4 regions of the Glutamicibacter sp. M10 genome follow, and region 1 is predicted to be linked to each of the others. Evidence: riboswitches for the same ligand, from Rfam matches in the RefSeq annotation. Region 1 holds a riboswitch; each other region holds the start of a gene.
The links. A riboswitch is a leader RNA that binds a small molecule or an ion and turns the genes downstream of it on or off. The one in region 1 is predicted to bind S-adenosylmethionine.
Positions count from the first base shown of each region.

Region 1 (4,495 bases):
GCGGCTTCTACCAGCTGGGCATCCACATGACGAAGAGCCAAGGCCACGGTGGTGAAGACGGGGAAGAATGCACCAATGATCACTAGGGTGACTTTGGAGTCTTCACCCATTTTCATCCACAGCACCAGCAGCGGGACCCATGCTAAGGATGGCACCGCACGCAACGCACTAATGCTCAAACCCAACAGAGCATCAGCCAATTTGGACAGGCCGACCAGTGCGCCAAGCAGTAGACCGAGCAAGGAACCAAAGAAGAATCCAAGCAATACACGTTGCGTGGAAATGCCAATGTGTTTGCCAAGATCTCCGTCACGCAATAGCTCAACTGCTGAAGTGACTACAGAAGTGGGGGTGGGCAAAGTCCAAGGAGCGACGATTCCAGTGGACGTCACGACCTGCCAGATCACCAGAACAATAACCGGCAAGATCAGGGATAACAACCAGTGTGGAGCGCGCAAGATGGTGGCAGAGACTCCGGATTTAGCCTTCTTCGGATTTCTCGTGGAGACGGTGGTGCTCATTGCTGACTACTCTCCGGAAATTTTGGTTGGGTCAGCTTTGGTAGCAAATTGGTCATCAACCAAAGTTGCTAGGGCCTCGTCTACGGATTCCTGCTTGGAGACATCGCCGCTGGCGACCAAGGTGGGCGCGATAGTCTTCAAGACTTTGGTGTACTCGGTTCCGGGAACGGCCGATACGTCCAAGTTGGAACGTTCTTCGATGACAGTGGTGGCAACCTTAGGATCTAGACCGGCAACATCAGCCAAGATCTTGGCGGTCTCTTCTGGATGCTTGCCCGACCATTCGCGTGCTTTCTCGTAGGAGTCAACGACCAGCTGGGCTAGTTCGGGGCTCTGCTTGATGAAGTCTTCGCGAGCATTAAGTGCACCGTAGGTGTTGAAATCTAGGTTGCGATACAGCAGCTTCGCACCGTCTTGTTCGGCTGCGGCCATGATGGGATCTAGTCCGCTCCAAGCGTCAACCGAACCGTTGACCAACGCGGTACGACCGTCCGCGTGTTGCAGATTCTGTACGGTGATGTCCTTTTCGCTCAGACCTGCCTGCTCTAGTGCTTGAAGCAGGAAGAAGTAAGGATCGGTGCCTTTGGTGGCGGCCACAGTTTTGCCCTTGAGGTCTTTCACCGATTTGATCTTGGAGTCCTTAGCAACCACCAGAGCGGCCCATTCTGGCTGCGAATACAGGTCGATAGTCTTGATCGGTGAACCGTTGGACCGGGCTAACAAAGCGGCGGATCCTGCGGTGGAGCCAACATTCACTGCGTCAGCACGTAATGCTTCATTGGCCTTGTTAGAGCCAGCGGACTGAACCCATTCCACCTTGACGCCTTGATCCTTAGCGGCGTCGTCGAGCCAACCTTTTTCTTTGATGACCAGGCTCAGCGGGTTGTAGGTGGCGAAGTCAATGGACAGGGTCTTATCTGATCCTGAGGCCGTAGCGTTTTCTCCGGCGCAACCGGTCAGGGCAGTAGCCCCGATCAACAGTGCTGCGGTGGCAAGTGCGGTACGTCGAGTGAAGCGGTGCGAAAGCATAATAATCCTCTAAATTGTGCGTGCGGGTAAGCGACAGCTATGTCGCTGATGGAGTAGATCAGGGGGAATCGGTGTTAAACGTCAATGGTTAGTCGGGTCCACACCAAGAAGTCGAAGCAATCCTGCGCGGTGAGCGATGAACTGATCTTCGTTGTGTTTGCGAGGATGAGAAGCGCTCATTGAGAGTTCTTTAATGACGGTGGCCGCGGTATCTTGACCCTCACGTCCCAGGACGATGACTCGGTCAGCCAAGGTCAACGCCTCGTCCACGTCGTGGGTGACCATAAGAATTGTGGTGGGGAAGGAAGCATGGATGGAGAGCAATAGATCTTGCATTTTCAGCCGCGTCAAAGCGTCCAGTGCGCCGAAGGGTTCATCAAGTAGCAGCACTCCAGGGCGCCGTGCCAAGGCACGAGCCAGCGAGACGCGCTGAGCCATACCACCTGAAATTTCGCGCGGGCGAAGATCTGTCGCGTGGCTGAGCCCGGTCAGCTCGATTAATTCATCAATCAGTTCAGCACCGTCGGCCTTGCTGGTACCTGGCGCGAGGCCCAAAGCGATATTTTCTCGGACCGATCGCCACGGTAGTAGTCGTGGTTCCTGAAATGCGACCGCACATAGTTCGTTGATGCCATCTACGTTGCGTTTTCCGGTACGGATGGATCCGGTGGATGGTTGGTCCAACCCGGAGACCGCGCGAAGCAGTGTGGACTTGCCGCAGCCGCTAGCACCAAGGATCGCAACAACTTGGCCCGCGGGGATCTGCAAGTTGATATCGCTGAGGACCGCGCGGCTTTCACTTTTGGTGGTGAAGGTGCGCGAAACATTGCTGAATTCCACGTCTAAAGCGGTCGAGGTGTGCGCTTGAGGCAGTGCAAGGCTAAGAGCCATGATCATCTCCATCGGTCCTGGCGGTAGCACCGGCCTATGGAGTGTGTCATCCATAGGTGGTTGCTGCGGCGTCACTGAGCCAGATCTCTCGGCCGCTCGGGATGGTTACGTGTCCATTACAGGCTTTCGAACGATTTGAAAGCAAATCTTGCGTAACATGAAAAATCTTCGATAACTACGTCACATGCGCGGGTTATTTCGTTATTTATTTCATTAGAAGGCTGTTTAATCGATAGTTGGGGATTCTTGCCAAGTCATCTTCGATATGACGCGTCATTGACTGTGCAACGCAACTGTCAAGCCACCTGGTCTGAACAATGAAATGTGACTTCGTGGCTTGGAATGATTGCTTTGTTACGGCTACAAATGAATGACAACCCATCCAGAGCGGCTGAGAGATCTGGCTCGACGACGCCGCAGCAACCACCCGAATCGCGGGACGGTGCTACCGCCAGGACCGATGGAAAGAATTGAGGACTTCAATGTCATTTGGCGAGTCGCCGAACTCTTCCGGTTTGGACTTCAACCAGCTCAGCGATCCTTCGCAGGCTAGCGCCATGGGACTAGATGACTTCGAAGAGCAACTGCCTACCCGGCAACTACTCAAAGTCACACCCGGTCCGGGCGCGGATGAACAGTATGACCGTTTGGCTGAAATTTTCCGTCCGGTATTCGCGCAGATCGCGTCTACCGCAAGGGACCGCGATCGCAACCGCGTGCTTCCCTTTGAACAGGTGGGCCTGCTGAACCGCGACCGCTTTGGTGCGCTGCGCATTCCAGTTTCTGAGGGCGGCTACGGCGCACGTCTGGTTGACGTGTTCCGCCTGCTGATTGAACTTTCCGAGGCTGATTCCCATGTTGGCCAGCTCTGGCGAGCACACATCGCCTTTGTGGAGAGCATTCTGATTCTTGAAGATCAAGAGCTGCGCAACAAGTGGGTTACCCGTATTGCTGCCGGTCAGATTGTCGGCAATGCGTACACCGAACGTGGCGGCAACGCACTAGGTACGCTGAACACCAAGGTCACCGAGTCTGAGGGCCGCTGGCTAGTTGACGGTGAAAAGTATTACTGCACCGGCACCATCTTTGCCGACTGGACCGCAGTGGCAGTGGCCCATCCAGAAAAGGCTGGCCGGCAGATTGCCGTCGTTTCCACCCAACGCAGTGGCGTAAAAATCCTTGACGATTGGGATGGGTTTGGTCAGGGGCTGACCGGTACCGGCACCACCGAGTTCCATCAGGTGCCCGTGGACTGTTTTATCCCACAGGCAACTAACGACTCCGAAGCTGCGATCTACCAGCTGGTCCTCACCGCAGTGCAAGCAGGTATTGCCCGCGCCGCGCTGAACGATCTGCGCCAGTCGGTCCAGAACCGTACCCGCATCTTCACCACCGGCACCGGCGTTCCGGCCTACCGCGAACCACAGGTACTTCAGCTGGTCGGCGAAGTCTCAGCAGAGTCCTTCGCCGTCGACTCGGTAGTGATTGGCGCAGTACTAGAAGTTGAAGCAGCACTGGTAGACCCAGGACTGAACGACGAGGAACGCTACGCGGTCTGTGAACTATCGGCTAACCGCGCCCAGACCATCGTGCAACCGTTGGTGCTCGGAGCAACCAGCAAACTCTTTGACGGTTTAGGGGCCTCATCAACCAGCATTGTGTGCAACCTAGATCGGCACTGGCGTAACGCACGAACCATCGCCACCCACAACCCGGCCATGTACAAGGCGCGCATCGTGGGGGACTACGAAATCAATGCGGTTCAGCCTCAACGTCTCTTGGTCACCGGCGAAGACAGCAACAACCAAAACTACGGCGCCTAAGCGCCTAATTTCTAATTTCACCAATACAGATTCACGGCAAGGAGAACACCTATGAGCACGAAGCGCGAAATTCTCTTCAACGCATTCGACATGAACTGCGTGGTGCACCAGTCGCCAGGTCTGTGGCGTCACCCAGATGACAAAGCCTCAACGTACAACACCATCGGCTACTGGACCCACCTAGCGAAGGTGCTAGAAAAGGGTAAGTTCGACGGCCTGTTTATTGCCGAC
Region 1 is NZ_CP104918.1:234,530-239,024, reverse strand. Features, by position in the region: gene N6V40_RS01195 (ABC transporter permease) at 1-521, opposite strand, end outside; gene N6V40_RS01190 (aliphatic sulfonate ABC transporter substrate-binding protein) at 528-1,550, opposite strand; gene N6V40_RS01185 (ABC transporter ATP-binding protein) at 1,632-2,441, opposite strand; SAM riboswitch class I at 2,447-2,549, opposite strand; SAM riboswitch class I at 2,817-2,908, shown strand; gene N6V40_RS01180 (acyl-CoA dehydrogenase family protein) at 2,924-4,264, shown strand; gene N6V40_RS01175 (LLM class flavin-dependent oxidoreductase) at 4,316-4,495, shown strand, end outside.

Region 2 (4,495 bases), 920 kb from region 1:
CATCGAAAAGAACATCGGTGCCATCCGCATCTTGGTCAACAACGCTGGAATTCAGCACCGTGTGCCAATGCTTGAGCTGGAACTAGCTGACTGGCAGCGCGTCATTGATACCAACCTGACCAGCGCGTTCTTGGTAGGACGCGAAGTTGCCCGTGGCATGGTGCAGCGCGGTGAAGGCAAGATCATCAACATCTGCTCGGTACAAACCGACCTGGCGCGCCCCACCATTTCCGCGTACACCGCGGCCAAGGGTGGCCTGCGAAACCTCACCCGCGCCATGACCGCCGAATGGGCTGGTTCCGGACTGCAAATTAATGGCATCGCACCTGGCTACATCCACACCGAAATGACCCAGAACCTCGTTGATGATGAGAAGTTCAACTCTTGGATCTTGGGCCGCACACCAGCAGCCCGTTGGGGAACCGTTGAGGACTTGGCGGGCCCGGCCGTATGGCTGGCCTCGGATGGTTCCAACTACGTCAACGGACAGACTATCTTTATCGACGGAGGCATGAGCGTTGTCGTCTAACACCCTAGCTACTAGCACCGAAGCCGTTGTTGCCCACGCGGCAGGGGATCTACGCGTTGAGCAGATCGAACTAGCCGCACCGGCTGCAGATGAAGCACGCATTTCCATCGCCTACGGCGGTATCTGCGGATCAGACCTGCATTACTGGAGCCATGGTGCTGCCGGTGAATCCATTCTTAAAGCACCTATGGTCTTAGGCCACGAGATTGTTGGCACCGTCCTGCAGACGGCCGCCGATGGCACTGGGCCAGCCGCCGGCACCAAAGTCGCCGTGCATCCGGCAACTCCCGGCGAAACTGGAGAACCTTATCCAACCGAACGTCCCAACCTGTCTCCAGGCTGCACCTATTTAGGATCTGCAGCCCGCTATCCACACACCGAAGGTGCGTTCGCCCGCGAGGTCAACCTACCTGCTCGGATGTTGCGCGCTCTACCCGAGTCCCTTTCACTACGTGATGCCGCGTTGGCGGAACCAGCAGCAGTGGCCTGGCATGCAGTTTCACGTGCGGGAGATGTTGCTGGAAAGCGCGCACTGGTCATCGGTGCCGGCCCCATTGGAGCTTTGGCAGTCGCCGTGCTCAAGCGCGCCGGAGCCGCAGAAATCATTGCGGTGGACATGCATGACAAGCCACTTCAGATCGCAACAAAGCTCGGTGCGACCTCAACCCTGCGGGCGGATGATCAAGAGTCCATCGGCAAGGTTAATGCCGACGTGGTGATCGAGGCTAGTGGCAACTACCGTGGTCTGGCCTCGGCAGTACGCGGTGCTACGCGCGGTGGACGAGTAGTCATGGTTGGCCTGCTACCAACCGGTGAGCAGCCAGCACTGATCTCGCTTGTCATCACCCGTGAACTAGAACTCGTCGGTTCATTCCGTTTTAACGACGAAATTGACCACGTTCTTGCTGCCTTGGCCGACGGGTCGTTACGGATCTCGGATGCTGTCACCCACGAGTTCCCAGTGGGCCAAAGTCTTGAAGCCTTTGAAACGGCCAAGGATGCTTCCACCTCGGGCAAGGTCCTACTGGATTTCCTTAGCGAATAATCCATTACTGTAAAACGCACTGCGGTGGCCCTGAAATTCGGGTCACCGCAGTGCGTTTTTTGGTTCAGCTGAGACTAATTATTAGCTTCAACAACGTGCACCGAGGTAGTCACCGGCACCGGGTTGACGAACAAGTCCAATACTGGGCAGTGAGCATCCACAGCCTGGCGTAGTTCTTCATAACGCTCTGCGGATTCAGGACCCGCAATGTGCACCTGCAAGTCCACGGAGGAGAAGCCCGGACGAATTGTTTCATCAATGCCAAACAGGCCACGAACATCAAGCTGGCCATCAGCGGTGATCTGCACATCATCTACTTGGATGCCCAAGTTTTCCGCGTACAGACGGTAAACAACTACTTGGCAGGAAACCAACGCTGCCAAGGCATATTCCACCGGGCTGGCCGCGATGTCGCTGCCTCCCAGTGCAGCTGGTTCATCAACGGTAAAGCTGTGCTTGCCGGCCCTGATGTTACTGGCTACAGAGTCGAATCCTTCGCCGCGAACACTAAAGGTGAGTTGTGCGCTCTGTGGGGCTGCCGAAATGCGTTCACCCCATCCAGTGCCAGCTTCTTGTAAGCGCGCAGAGCGATCTTCGGCCACGGAAAGTTTCTTGGTTGCGGTAGGCATAAGAGGTGTTCTCCCTTTTCTGACGCAAGGGTGCGCCATCGTTTACGCTTCTTGACTCTCAGGATGCGTCGAATCTTCACCTGGGGCACCCGGCACAATGGCTAGAGGGTTGCCGTCCACTCAGCCAGGGCCGTAGTGAGTGGAACTCGTGATTCAGTGATTCATTTTTATCCTTGAGTACCGCTGCGAGTAAAGCATTCGCTTAACTTTTCGTCATTACGAAGCTGTCGGTAACCGTCGATAGGATGGAGGGTAGCAACCGGCTCTATTGCGTACACAACGATTGGCGGATATGGAATACCAGCTGACTATCAAAAACTTGGACTTGGTACTGGACCAGGACACGTTGGAGATTGGTGCGTTCTACTATCAGTCGGGAAAGGTCTCGCACGTTGAACGCCACGTTGAAGCCGGTCTTACTCAAGTGCGCGGACAGGTGCTCGGCGCGCAGGTGAACGCAACCTTCCGATTTGAAGCGCAAGGGATTTCATTTGAAGGTGGTTGCAGCAAACACCCCACCAGTACTCGCTGCGAAGAAGTCGCCGCGTTATTGATTGAAACCATTAACGAAGATGATGAGCCTCTGTACGTTACCGACGGTGCGGGGCGGCCGCATGACTGGCAACGTCAAGCGGTGCCGCAGTGGGAACGTAGTCTTAACCGCCTATTGCCCGTCATCGATGATGAACCGGACGTCGCCCAAGAGCCGCTGGGCCTCATTCTAAAAATCGTTAGCGAACCACGCTACGGTAGCGATGATGCCCTGACCCTTCAGGCTCGCCCGGCGCGACAAGGTACCAAGAGCCCATGGATTCAGACCGGAGTAAGCTGGAAGTCTGTGGCCTTTGACAAGCGGTTCTCCAAAGAACAGCGCCGTGCCATGAGCGAACTAGACCAGCTACGAGAGCAGGCTGAAAAGCAAAAATACGGCTATGTCTGGGATGTTAAAGACTGGATCTCGTTAATGGATCTACCGGGCAAAGATTTGCTCGAAGCCTTCACCGCGCTGCAAGCAGCCGGAGTGCAGATCATCAACGGAAGTAGCAACGCCAAGCCCGCTGTGACCTTCAGCCCTGAGCCGGCCAATGCTTTTGTAGATCTGCGCCGGGGTGAAGATGGCTTGACCATGGAAGGGTTCATTTCCGCGCCTGATCCACAAGATTCACATGTACTCCCTGTCGGAAATCCACCGACTTTTTTGGTGTACTCGGCTAAGCCGTTGACCAAGGCCAAAGACTGGGGACTGGCAGAATTTGCTGAGCCTGTTTCAGCGGAACTTGCCTCTTTTATTGCTTCTGGAGTTCAGTTCGTTCCAGCAGTAGATGTTCCGCGTTTTGAGGAAAAACATCTTGAACGCATGCGCCACTTGGCCCCGCTGAAAAGCGTTGACGTTAGCTATAAAATTCCTGCCCCTGCTCGTCCCGTCCTGCGGCTGGCTGTATCTAGCAGCCCAGAAGTTGTCGCCCTGCGCTATTCGTGGAAGTACCCGTCCAAGGCGCCACGGCAACGTGGCATCGAGAAGGAAATCCTAGCCTCGATCAAGGACAAGCTTGGCGACGACGCTGCCTTGGGACCAGCGAACTCTTCGGGCATTTTTGAAGATCAAGACCTGAGCATGTCTCAGTCCATCGACTTCTTGGTTTATACCCTTCCGCTGCTCGAAGAGCACCCGGACGTATTAATCGAAGCGCAAAACCGTCTGCCAAAGTACCAAATTAATGACGCGCCAGCCACCGTTGCCGTTGAAGCTGGAGAAAGCACCGGAGACTGGTTCGACCTTTCGATTGAAGTCACGATTGATGAGGTCAAGGTACCTTTCCCTCAACTACTCGCAGCGCTGACTCGGCATGAGGACTACCTTGTCTTAGATGATCTGACTGTCATTCCCATCGCCGGTGCTGACTTTGCTCAGCTACGTCAACTGGTTAATGAAGCTGGGGAACTGGGCACAGTTGAAGGCGATACGATTCGCATCCACAAGCTGAGCATCGACTGGTGGCAAGAATTGCTGGACTTGGGCATCATTGAAGCTCAGCACAACGCCTGGCTAGAAACCATGAACGAGCTGACCAGTGGCGAGGAACTTGCGCCCGTAGCTCTGCCAGAAAGTTTCAAAGCGAATTTGCGCCCGTACCAGGAGCAGGGACTGGCCTGGCTGAATTTCTTGCGTACCCACTCACTGGGTGGAGTGCTCGCAGATGACATGGGCTTGGGTAAAACCGTCCAGTTGCTGGCCTGTCTGGAACAAGCTCGCACGGAAAACCCTGATCAAAAGTTCTTGGTTCTTGCCCC
Region 2 is NZ_CP104918.1:1,152,098-1,156,592, forward strand. Features, by position in the region: gene N6V40_RS05620 (SDR family oxidoreductase) at 1-529, shown strand, start outside; gene N6V40_RS05625 (L-idonate 5-dehydrogenase) at 519-1,574, shown strand; gene N6V40_RS05630 (OsmC family protein) at 1,649-2,203, opposite strand; SAM riboswitch class IV at 2,237-2,357, opposite strand; gene N6V40_RS05635 (DEAD/DEAH box helicase) at 2,472-4,495, shown strand, end outside.
Region 2: it holds a riboswitch for S-adenosylmethionine, as region 1 does, so the genes downstream of both, N6V40_RS05630 (OsmC family protein) here and N6V40_RS01185 (ABC transporter ATP-binding protein) in region 1, are expected to answer to the same signal.

Region 3 (4,495 bases), 290 kb from region 1:
CCCATGATGAGCGCCAAGTTGGAGACTAGACCGTCATTGGCGCCAAATACGGCGGCGCGGAAGTTGCCCGAAAGCTGAGCGCGACCGGCGGTGGCCAAAGCACGCACTACCTCTTCGTGGACCTCTTCGTCGGCGGCCATTTGCGCGGTCGCGTCCTGATCATCGCGGTAGGGGAGCTGCTCTCAGAGCGCTGTGCCATAGCCAAAACGAACACCGAACCGAAGCTAAGCGCCAAAAAACGCAAGATGGTGCGCCTCAAGGAGGGGCGGACCGTCTTGGCGTGGACACCTAGTTTTTGTCGCCAGTGTTCCTCATGGCGTGCTTCGGCCGCGGCCAGACCTAGAAGGATTTGCTTCTCTTGCCCAGTTTTCTTTTGGGCTAGGGTCCGATAGATGGCACCTTCAGCGACCTCGTCGGCCAGATACTTGCGCCAACGTTGGATTTGGGCGCGGGTAGGTTCGGTTGCTGACTGGTTCGGCATCACGAATACAGCTCTCTTGGCAGATAACGGATCAGCTACCCAGTTTAGACAGCGGTCTCAGACTTGGGAATTTGGCAAGACTAAAAGCGATGCTCTGCCCCTCGGGCTGACCGGAGCTAGCAATGGAAAGTACTAGCTGCGAGGTCGCCGGTTCAAAGATCGGGCGGCGCGCGGATCGGGCGATGAGCAATTCTAAGCGAGCTGGATCGCACACGTATCGAATGTGCCATTGGCCCTGGACCTTGAACTGAACTTGTCCGGTTTGGCGGTCGATGATGGGCAGGACGGAATATGCCATGGGATGCGCTCTCACTGAGTTCTTGCCCGGCCACAAAATTGTGAACGGACCGCTTCGTCATCCGAACCACCCATGAATCTGGGGTTGGTGCACGTCAAGTCGGAGCTTTACGCCGTGTCTCGTGAAGCAACACTTGCGATGCTACTCCCGTGCAAGTAAGCCAGTGAAGTCCTAGCCTGAAATATTTCCTTCATCCGCGCTGGACCCAGCGTCTAGCGTCTGGGACAGCTGGTTGATCTTCGTGTACTGCTGTTCCCACTGGGTTGTGGAATACGGGGAAGGTTGGGAGCTTCGGGGCGAAGACCGGTGAAGCCATCAAGCTGTTCGCGCACGATATCAAGGTGCCCGGCGTGCCGGGAGGTTTCAGCGATCATATGAATCATGAGCTGTTCCAAGGTGGTGTGCCGGCGGCGAATCCACCATGGCACTTCGGCCGGTGCATCCAATGGCAGGGACGCGATGCTCTGTTCGCAGAATGCGACCGCCTGTTGATAAAAATCAATGATGTCGCCGGCGGTGAAGTGTGCTGGCGGTAAAAAGTCGGCTTGCGGATCGTCGGAGTCCGTGAGTTCTTGCACATAGGGGTTGTTGATTTCTCGGCCCAGGCACTGGCCGAAGTATCCGTATTCGGTGATGGCCAAGTGATGTACTACGCCAAGAACATGCGTGCCGGTGGGCGTCAGTGGCTTGCGGGCCAAGTGATCGCTCAGTCCCTGAGCTTTATAGATCACCGCGTTGCGGGCGTCGTTGAGGTATTCACGCAAAAGCTCTTTGCTGCTCATCATATGCCGAGTGTAATCAGCCGGCTGCTCAGCGAACAGCAGTTGTTGTGGTGTGCGACATATTTGACGCACCCCAGCTAGGGTCTGTTTACTATTGGTAAACCTGCCTGCTGACTTAGGCAAATGGCAGGAAGACGCCTAGTGCGTCGGAACAACAGAGGCGATGGAGCAAAAATATGAAGACCCTGCCCGTGGAATCAACCGGTGCTGCAATCAATATTGGTTCACGGCTACGCGGGGTGCGCCAAAGGCAGCGGATGACCATCGACCAGGTTGCTGAACTGTCCGGATTGACCAAGGGCTTTCTCTCGCGTGTTGAGCGAGATCTGACCAGCCCTTCGGTTTCAACGCTGCTGAAACTATGCGAAGTGCTCGGCATTGAAGTGGGAACGCTATTTGAAGTGCCTGAAACGATGTTGGTGCGATTGGCCGAAGCGCCACGGGTGTCCCTAGGCGGAGAAGGAATCACTGAGCAATTGGTGACACCGCGTAGCGAAAGGCGGGTTCAGATGATTCGCGCTGAAATCGCGCCCAAGGGTGTTGGTGAAGCCGAACTGTATTCGGTGGACTGTGAACTGGAAGTTTTGCATGTGATCTCGGGGAGGTTCACTTTAGTGTTGCCGGATCAACGCGTTGAACTCCAAGCCGGAGACACTATGACCTTCCCAGGGCGCGAGCCGCATAGCTGGGAAAATGAAGCCGATGAAGTGGCCTTGGTGACGTGGACCTTGATCCTCTAACCGGGGAGCCTTACTCGTGCCGATGCGTTCAAGCGCGTATTCTAAAAAGGTGTGTTCACCGTACGCACATGGTGCGGCGAGCGATAGGAGTGGCGTGAGTACTAGCGAAACAATTGGCACCCAGAACCAGCTACGCTCTATCGGCTGGTGGGCTTCGGTGTTCCTTGGTTTACTCGCGGGCACCACCTTGACGTGGATTCGTACCCAGCGCAACTTCTTTTTCATCGGCGCGGTCATCATCGCTGTGGTGATTGTGATAATCGGAATGCGCACCATCCGGCGGCGTGCACGCTTCCCTCAAATGGCTCAAGCCCATACTTCTTGGCCATATGCCGTCTGGACGATGGTTCTTCTCGTTCTTGTGGGTCCAATTCAGCTGGTTTACGTGGCCGATGATCCCGGTGAACTTATGCTCAAATCTCTCATTCTTTCCACCGGCTTTTGCGTGGCAATCCACGAGCTGGATCGAGCAATGATCAAAGCCACCAGGAAGTACCTTCGCCAAGAATAGAATTTTTAGACGTTCTGCCTTCAGTGCTCAGGATCGTCAAATGCTGCCGTAGCCCCTTGTAGGGCTACGGCTTTTGTTGTCTTTTGCCCCGGAATTCGCGTCATAGTCACTATTTTGGTGCTCTGAGTCTTGACGTGACCTCGCCAACAAAATAGCATAATGGGAAACGTAAGTTTCATATTAGGCAACTATGGCAGTTGCCGAATAAGTGCCAGGAGGGCAAGAGCATGAAAGAAGTTCGCATCGAGGAAAACGGCAAGCTGGGGCCAATCAATGCAGCGATGATCCCTCGCTACGCCGGCGCCGGTACCTACGCCCGTCTGCCGCGTCTGGACCAGGTCCAGAGCGCTGACATCAAGATCATTGGTGTGCCTTTTGATACCGGTGTTTCCTACCGTCCAGGTGCACGCTTTGGTGCCAACCACGTCCGTGAATCCTCGCGCCTGATCCGCCCTTACAACCCAGCCACCGACACCTCGCCTTTTGCTCAGAGCCAGGTAGTTGACGCCGGTGACCTCGCGGTAAACCCGTTCAACATCAATGAAGCTATCGAAACGATTCAGGAAGAAGCCTTGGAGCTAACTTCTGACGGTTCAACCCTGGTCACCATCGGTGGCGACCACACCATCGCACTGCCACTGCTGCGCGCTGCATCCGAGCGTGCCGGTGCACCGGTGGCCATGTTGCACTTCGACGCTCACCTGGATACCTGGGACACCTACTTTGGTGCCGAGTACACCCACGGCACCCCATTCCGCCGTGCGGTAGAAGAAGGCATTCTGGATACCGAAGCCATCTGCCACGTGGGTACTCGCGGCCCGCTGTACGGCAAGAAGGACCTGGAGGATGACAAGCGCTTCGGCTTTGGCATCGTGACCAGCTCGGACGTGTACTACCAGGGTGTGCGTGAAATCGTTGACAAGCTGCGTGCGCGCATCGGCAACCGCCCGCTGTACATCTCGGTGGACATCGACGTACTTGACCCAGCCCACGCACCAGGCACCGGAACCCCGGAAGCCGGCGGCATCACCAGCCGTGAGCTACTGGAAATCCTGCGCGGGTTGCGCGGACTGAAGATCGTCGGCGCCGACATTGTTGAGGTCGCCCCAGCTTACGACCACGCCGAACTGACCGGTGTGGCCGCCAGCCACGTCACCTACGACCTAATCAGCCTGATCAGCGACTTCCGCGCCAACCAGGGATTGAACAAGTAATGACAACACAGCCCCAACGTAACGGCGGCGACCTGGTCATTGAGACCCTCACCGCGCTGGGAGCCAAAACCGTGTTCGGCATCCCCGGACAGCACGCCTTGGGGCTGTTCGACGCGCTCTCCCGCTCAAACCTGGAATTTGTCTCCTCTCGAGTGGAGAACAACTCGGCCTTTGCAGCCGACGGCTATTCCCGCGCTACCGGTGAGGTGGGCGTACTGTTCCTCTCCACCGGGCCCGGCGCGCTAACCTCGCTGGCTGGACTGCAGGAAGCCTATGCCACCGGTGTGCCGATGGTTGTTGTGGCCAGCCAGATCCCACTGGATGGACTGGGTGCACGACGCAAGGGCATGCTGCACCAGCTCGATGACCAGAAAGCTTCGGCGGCCAACGTAACCAAGTTCCAGCAGACCGTACATCACGCCTCTGGCATCCCTTCGGCCATTCAGGATGCTTGGGCGCGTGCGATCAC
Region 3 is NZ_CP104918.1:3,474,546-3,479,040, reverse strand. Features, by position in the region: partial or broken gene N6V40_RS16815 (VIT1/CCC1 transporter family protein) at 1-481, opposite strand, end outside; gene N6V40_RS16810 (hypothetical protein) at 513-779, opposite strand; SAM riboswitch class IV at 793-906, opposite strand; gene N6V40_RS16805 (DinB family protein) at 992-1,564, opposite strand; gene N6V40_RS16800 (helix-turn-helix domain-containing protein) at 1,738-2,301, shown strand; gene N6V40_RS16795 (hypothetical protein) at 2,396-2,812, shown strand; gene speB (agmatinase) at 3,040-4,026, shown strand; partial or broken gene N6V40_RS16785 (thiamine pyrophosphate-binding protein) at 4,026-4,495, shown strand, end outside.
Region 3: it holds a riboswitch for S-adenosylmethionine, as region 1 does, so the genes downstream of both, N6V40_RS16810 (hypothetical protein) here and N6V40_RS01185 (ABC transporter ATP-binding protein) in region 1, are expected to answer to the same signal.

Region 4 (4,495 bases), 370 kb from region 1:
CTCGCACTGGTAACCACAGTTAGGCCCAGGGCCACCGACTCCGGGATACCGTCAATCAGTGCACCAACGGCCAGGGCGGTGCCTGACGATTCCCCTTGGCTGCCTTTACCTGACTTCACTTGACGCTTTTTCGTACGCCAATCCAGTAATCGATTGGCTAAGAAATATAGTCCGGCACCTACCAGCACGCCAGCGATGGTAGCTAGCAGGCCACCGGTTTCGAAGGCTTCTAACACCAACTCAAAACTCAGCGCACTAACCAATACTCCGGCGCCGAAAGCCATGATCGCGCAGACCCAAACTTTTGGGATCTTGAACCACCAGGCCGCACCGGAACCCAGCAAAAGTGCCGAGCCGGCCACCGTACCCCACAGCAGAGCCTGCAAAGAAGCAATCATGGAACTCACTATAGCCAGCAAATCGAATCTGGCTGGAACTAGCCCTCTGAGGACATGTTATTAAAGCGTGAGTAGTGACCCTGGAAGGCTACGGTGATGGTCTTAGTTGGACCCGCACGGTGCTTAGCGATGATCACGTCAGCTTCACCCGGACGGTTTTCCTTGTCGTAAACATCATCACGATGCAGCAAGATAACCATGTCGGCGTCCTGCTCAATCGAGCCCGATTCACGAAGATCGGAAATCATTGGCTTCTTGTCGGTTCGCTGTTCGGAACCACGGTTCAGCTGAGACAGTGCAATCAGTGGAACGTCGAGTTCTTTGGCCAGCAACTTCAGGTTACGCGAGAACTCCGAGACTTCCTGCTGACGGGATTCAACGCGCTTACCCGAGCTCATCAGCTGCAGGTAGTCAAGAACAATCATACGCAGCTCGTTGCGCTGCTTGAGTCGACGGCACTTGGCACGGATTTCCATCATGGACATATTCGGCGAATCATCGATGAATAGTGGAGCTTCGTTCAAGCGACCCATGGTGGTTGCAATCTTGGTCCACTGCGAGTCTTCCACCGAACCCTTTCGCAGGTCCTGAAGCTGGATGGAGGCTTCTGCCGAAAGCAGGCGCATCGCGATCTCGTTGCGGCCCATTTCCAAGGAGAAGAAGACGGTAGCCATATTGTTCTTGATGGCTGCAGAGCGTGCGAAGTCCAGTGCGAAGGTCGACTTACCGACGGCGGGACGGGCCGCGATGATGATCATCTGACCACCCTTGAGGCCCTGGGTCAGCTCATCAAATTCGTAGAAACCGGTAGGTACGCCGGTGATGCCGTCGCCTGCGTTGGCTGCGTTTTCGATTTCGTCAACGGTGCCTTCGATGATGTCCGAAAGGCGTACGTAGTCTTCACTGCTGCGGTTTTCGGCAACCTTGTAGACCTCAGCCTGAGCTTCGTTGACGATGGCATCAACTTCACCGTCTGGCGAGTAACCCATCTGAACAATGCGGGTACCGGCGTCCACCAAACGACGAAGTACTGCGCGTTCTCGTACGATTTCTGCGTAGTATCCAGCGTTCGCAGCGGTTGGGACTTGCTGGATGAGGTTGTGCAGATATGCGGCTCCACCAATACGTGAGATCTCTCCACGTTTGGTCAGTAAGTCAGCAACGGTCACCGCATCGGCTGGTTCTCCTCGACCATAAAGATCGATGATTGCTTCGTAAATGGATTCGTGAGCGGGACGATAGAAATCGGTGCCACGCAGTGCTTCAACTACGTCTGCAATGGCGTCCTTGGAGAGCATCATGCCACCGAGCACGGACATTTCCGCCTCGATGTCCTGTGGCGGCTTGCGCCCCGCGTCGGATTCCCGTGCCTCGTAAACCGGCTCAGCACTCATTACAGCCACTTCCATCCCTATTGAACCGCTGGGAAAAACTTCCTTGCCAGATGGCAACGCTCCATCATGTCAGTCGATACCGACAACTGAAAAAGCGTCTGTGGATATTTCTGTCCCAAAGTCAACACTAAGACCGTTATTTGCTCACGTAAACCTCGTTATCCACAGCGCCTGTGCATAACATGGCCTGACTTGTGGACTGCCCTGTTCACTAACTGGGGAGAACCCTGTGGATTAATAACTATTACCATTCGGTAATATGTTTTGACTTGGGTGTTTGTGTTTACACAGCTGTGGACAGAAAAATATTTTGTTGAAGCTTGCGGCACCCTTCGCAGAGTTATCAACAGCCAAAAACACCCGGAATTCGGGGTTATTAGCGATATGCACAGAGTTCTACACACATCACCCACAAGCGTGTGGATAACCCTGTGGATAGTGAGATTCTCCTAAAACCCTTAGTCACCGTAGGTTAAGCGGTTCACTTGACCCTCAAAAACGACGTCGTCCACATTTCTTTGCCCCAAGGCATCTTTTGTCCCCGTGGATAACTCACCACATCATCAAAATGCTGCCGTCACGCAAAAACGCTCCGGGTGGAACACCGCGTGTTCCGTCCGGAGCGTTTGAGCAACTAGCTAGCTGAAGTATTAGACGAGTTCAGGAACTGGGATTGAATGAAATCGTGAATCATGGAAGATCTGTGGCGAATGTTCGGAGGCGTGGTGCCCGTGCACTTCCAAGAAGACGACCCAGTGATCACCAGCTTCAACTTCGTTGTAGATGGAAGTCTCCAACCACAATGTGGATTCTTCGATAAACAGCGCACCCTGGTCAGTGACGGCAGTGTCTACACCACGGAAGCGGTCGCCGGTCTTTGAGGCGAGCTGCGCGCATACTCCCCCATTGCGGTCGCTAAGCACTGAGACGCCAATGTGGCCAGCTTCGCGTAATTTGGGCCAGGTGTTAGAAGTTTTCTGTACTGCAAACATCACCAGCGCAGGTTCCAACGAAACACCAACGGTGAACGACGAAGCGATAATTCCGGTTTTTACACCGTCAATCTCGGCGCAAAGAGCTGCGATGCCTGAGGGGTGCTGAGCGAAAACCTTGCGGAGCGTCAGCGGGTCAAGTTCACGATTCAATGACATGGCTCGATTCCTTCTGGTCTTGCCCACGGCGCTGAAGAGACCCGAGCAAACGGTTCGGCGTCCCCGAATCCACTTCTCACTGATCATTCACGCAGTGCGCGGTACTTGTTTCAACACCATTTAGCGCGAAACCGAATCCTCACCTGGAGCACCCCACTACCGTAGAGAGGGTTGCCGATCAGCAAGCCAGGGCTTATAGCTGATGCTCTTGATTCTGTTTAAAACGATATGGGTCATGACGAAGTATCGTCAAACAAATCACTTCGTAAATCGCAATATTCAATGATTCATTCGACGCATAGGCCTATATCGAGGTGTCTGGCAGTCAATTATTCAGAAGATGTGTGATCCATGACGCAATCCGCTTATCGATGACATCCTGCCCAGCTCGGTCACCAAGGCCGCTTCAACGCTTTTCTGGGGCCGCTCACCGTAATGAAACCGGGTTTCTTTCTCTGGCGTTCAGGTTCATGCCACGATAAAAGATGCAGTGTTATGCGTCACACCATTCATTGCCTGCCGCCGTTGCCAGAGATGATGAGTGAAGGATGCCTCCATGGTAGAAATTCAGGCCAACCATTCAGAACTAACCCCGTTGCGTTTCCTTGAACGCTCGGCCGAGGCCTACCCCAGCAAGACCGCCATCATTCATGGGACTCGTAGTTATACCTACAAAGAATTCGAAACTCGGGTGCACCGTTTTGCTCAAGTACTAGCCGAGCGCATCGAACCCGGTGACCGAGTAGCGGTCTTGGCACCAAATACTCCTGAGATGTTGATGGCTCACTACGCCGTGCCGCTAGCTGGGGGTGTGCTCATCGCTCTGAACACGCGACTCTCCGCCCACGAGCTGCAGTACATCATCGACCATTCGGGAGCGAAGCTCCTCCTGGCCGATACCGAATTACTGGAGAACACCAAAACCCTGCGACGCGAAAACCCCGGCCTGCAGGCACTGATTGAGATCACCGACGACCAGTTCACCTCCCCACGCCCGAACGTGGAAGTTGATGGAACCTTGGAGCAATTGCTGTCTACCGCCAGCGACGAGAAACTGCCCTATGCGATCGCGGACGAGCGCTCTGCCATCGCCTTGAACTACACCTCGGGGACCACGGGAAAGCCCAAGGGTGTGCTCTACTCGCACCGCGGCAGCTACCTAAACTCTCTGGGTGAAGCGCACCATCAGGGCCTTAGCTCAGCGACCCGATACCTCTGGACGCTACCGATGTTTCACTGTAACGGCTGGTGTACACCCTGGGCAGTGACCGCAGTTGGTGGCACCCATCTATGCCTGCGTGGAGTGCGTGAAGATGCAGTGTGGGATGCCATCGAGAACCTCGGAACTACTCACCTGTGCGGTGCCCCGACTGTTTGCTCGATCATCGCCGACTCGACTCGGGCGCACCAACTTCAGGCTCCGCTGCGCATCACCACCGCTGGAGCTCCACCGTCCCCGGCCATCATTTCCAAGTTGCAGAAACTGGGCATCGAAGTCGTTCACGTCTATGGGCTGACCGAAGTGTATGGCCCCTACACAGTCTGCGAATAC
Region 4 is NZ_CP104918.1:603,137-607,631, reverse strand. Features, by position in the region: gene N6V40_RS03005 (ZIP family metal transporter) at 1-398, opposite strand, end outside; gene dnaB (replicative DNA helicase) at 437-1,792, opposite strand; gene N6V40_RS02995 (flavin reductase family protein) at 2,443-2,943, opposite strand; SAM riboswitch class IV at 3,040-3,157, opposite strand; gene N6V40_RS02990 (long-chain-fatty-acid--CoA ligase) at 3,500-4,495, shown strand, end outside.
Region 4: it holds a riboswitch for S-adenosylmethionine, as region 1 does, so the genes downstream of both, N6V40_RS02995 (flavin reductase family protein) here and N6V40_RS01185 (ABC transporter ATP-binding protein) in region 1, are expected to answer to the same signal.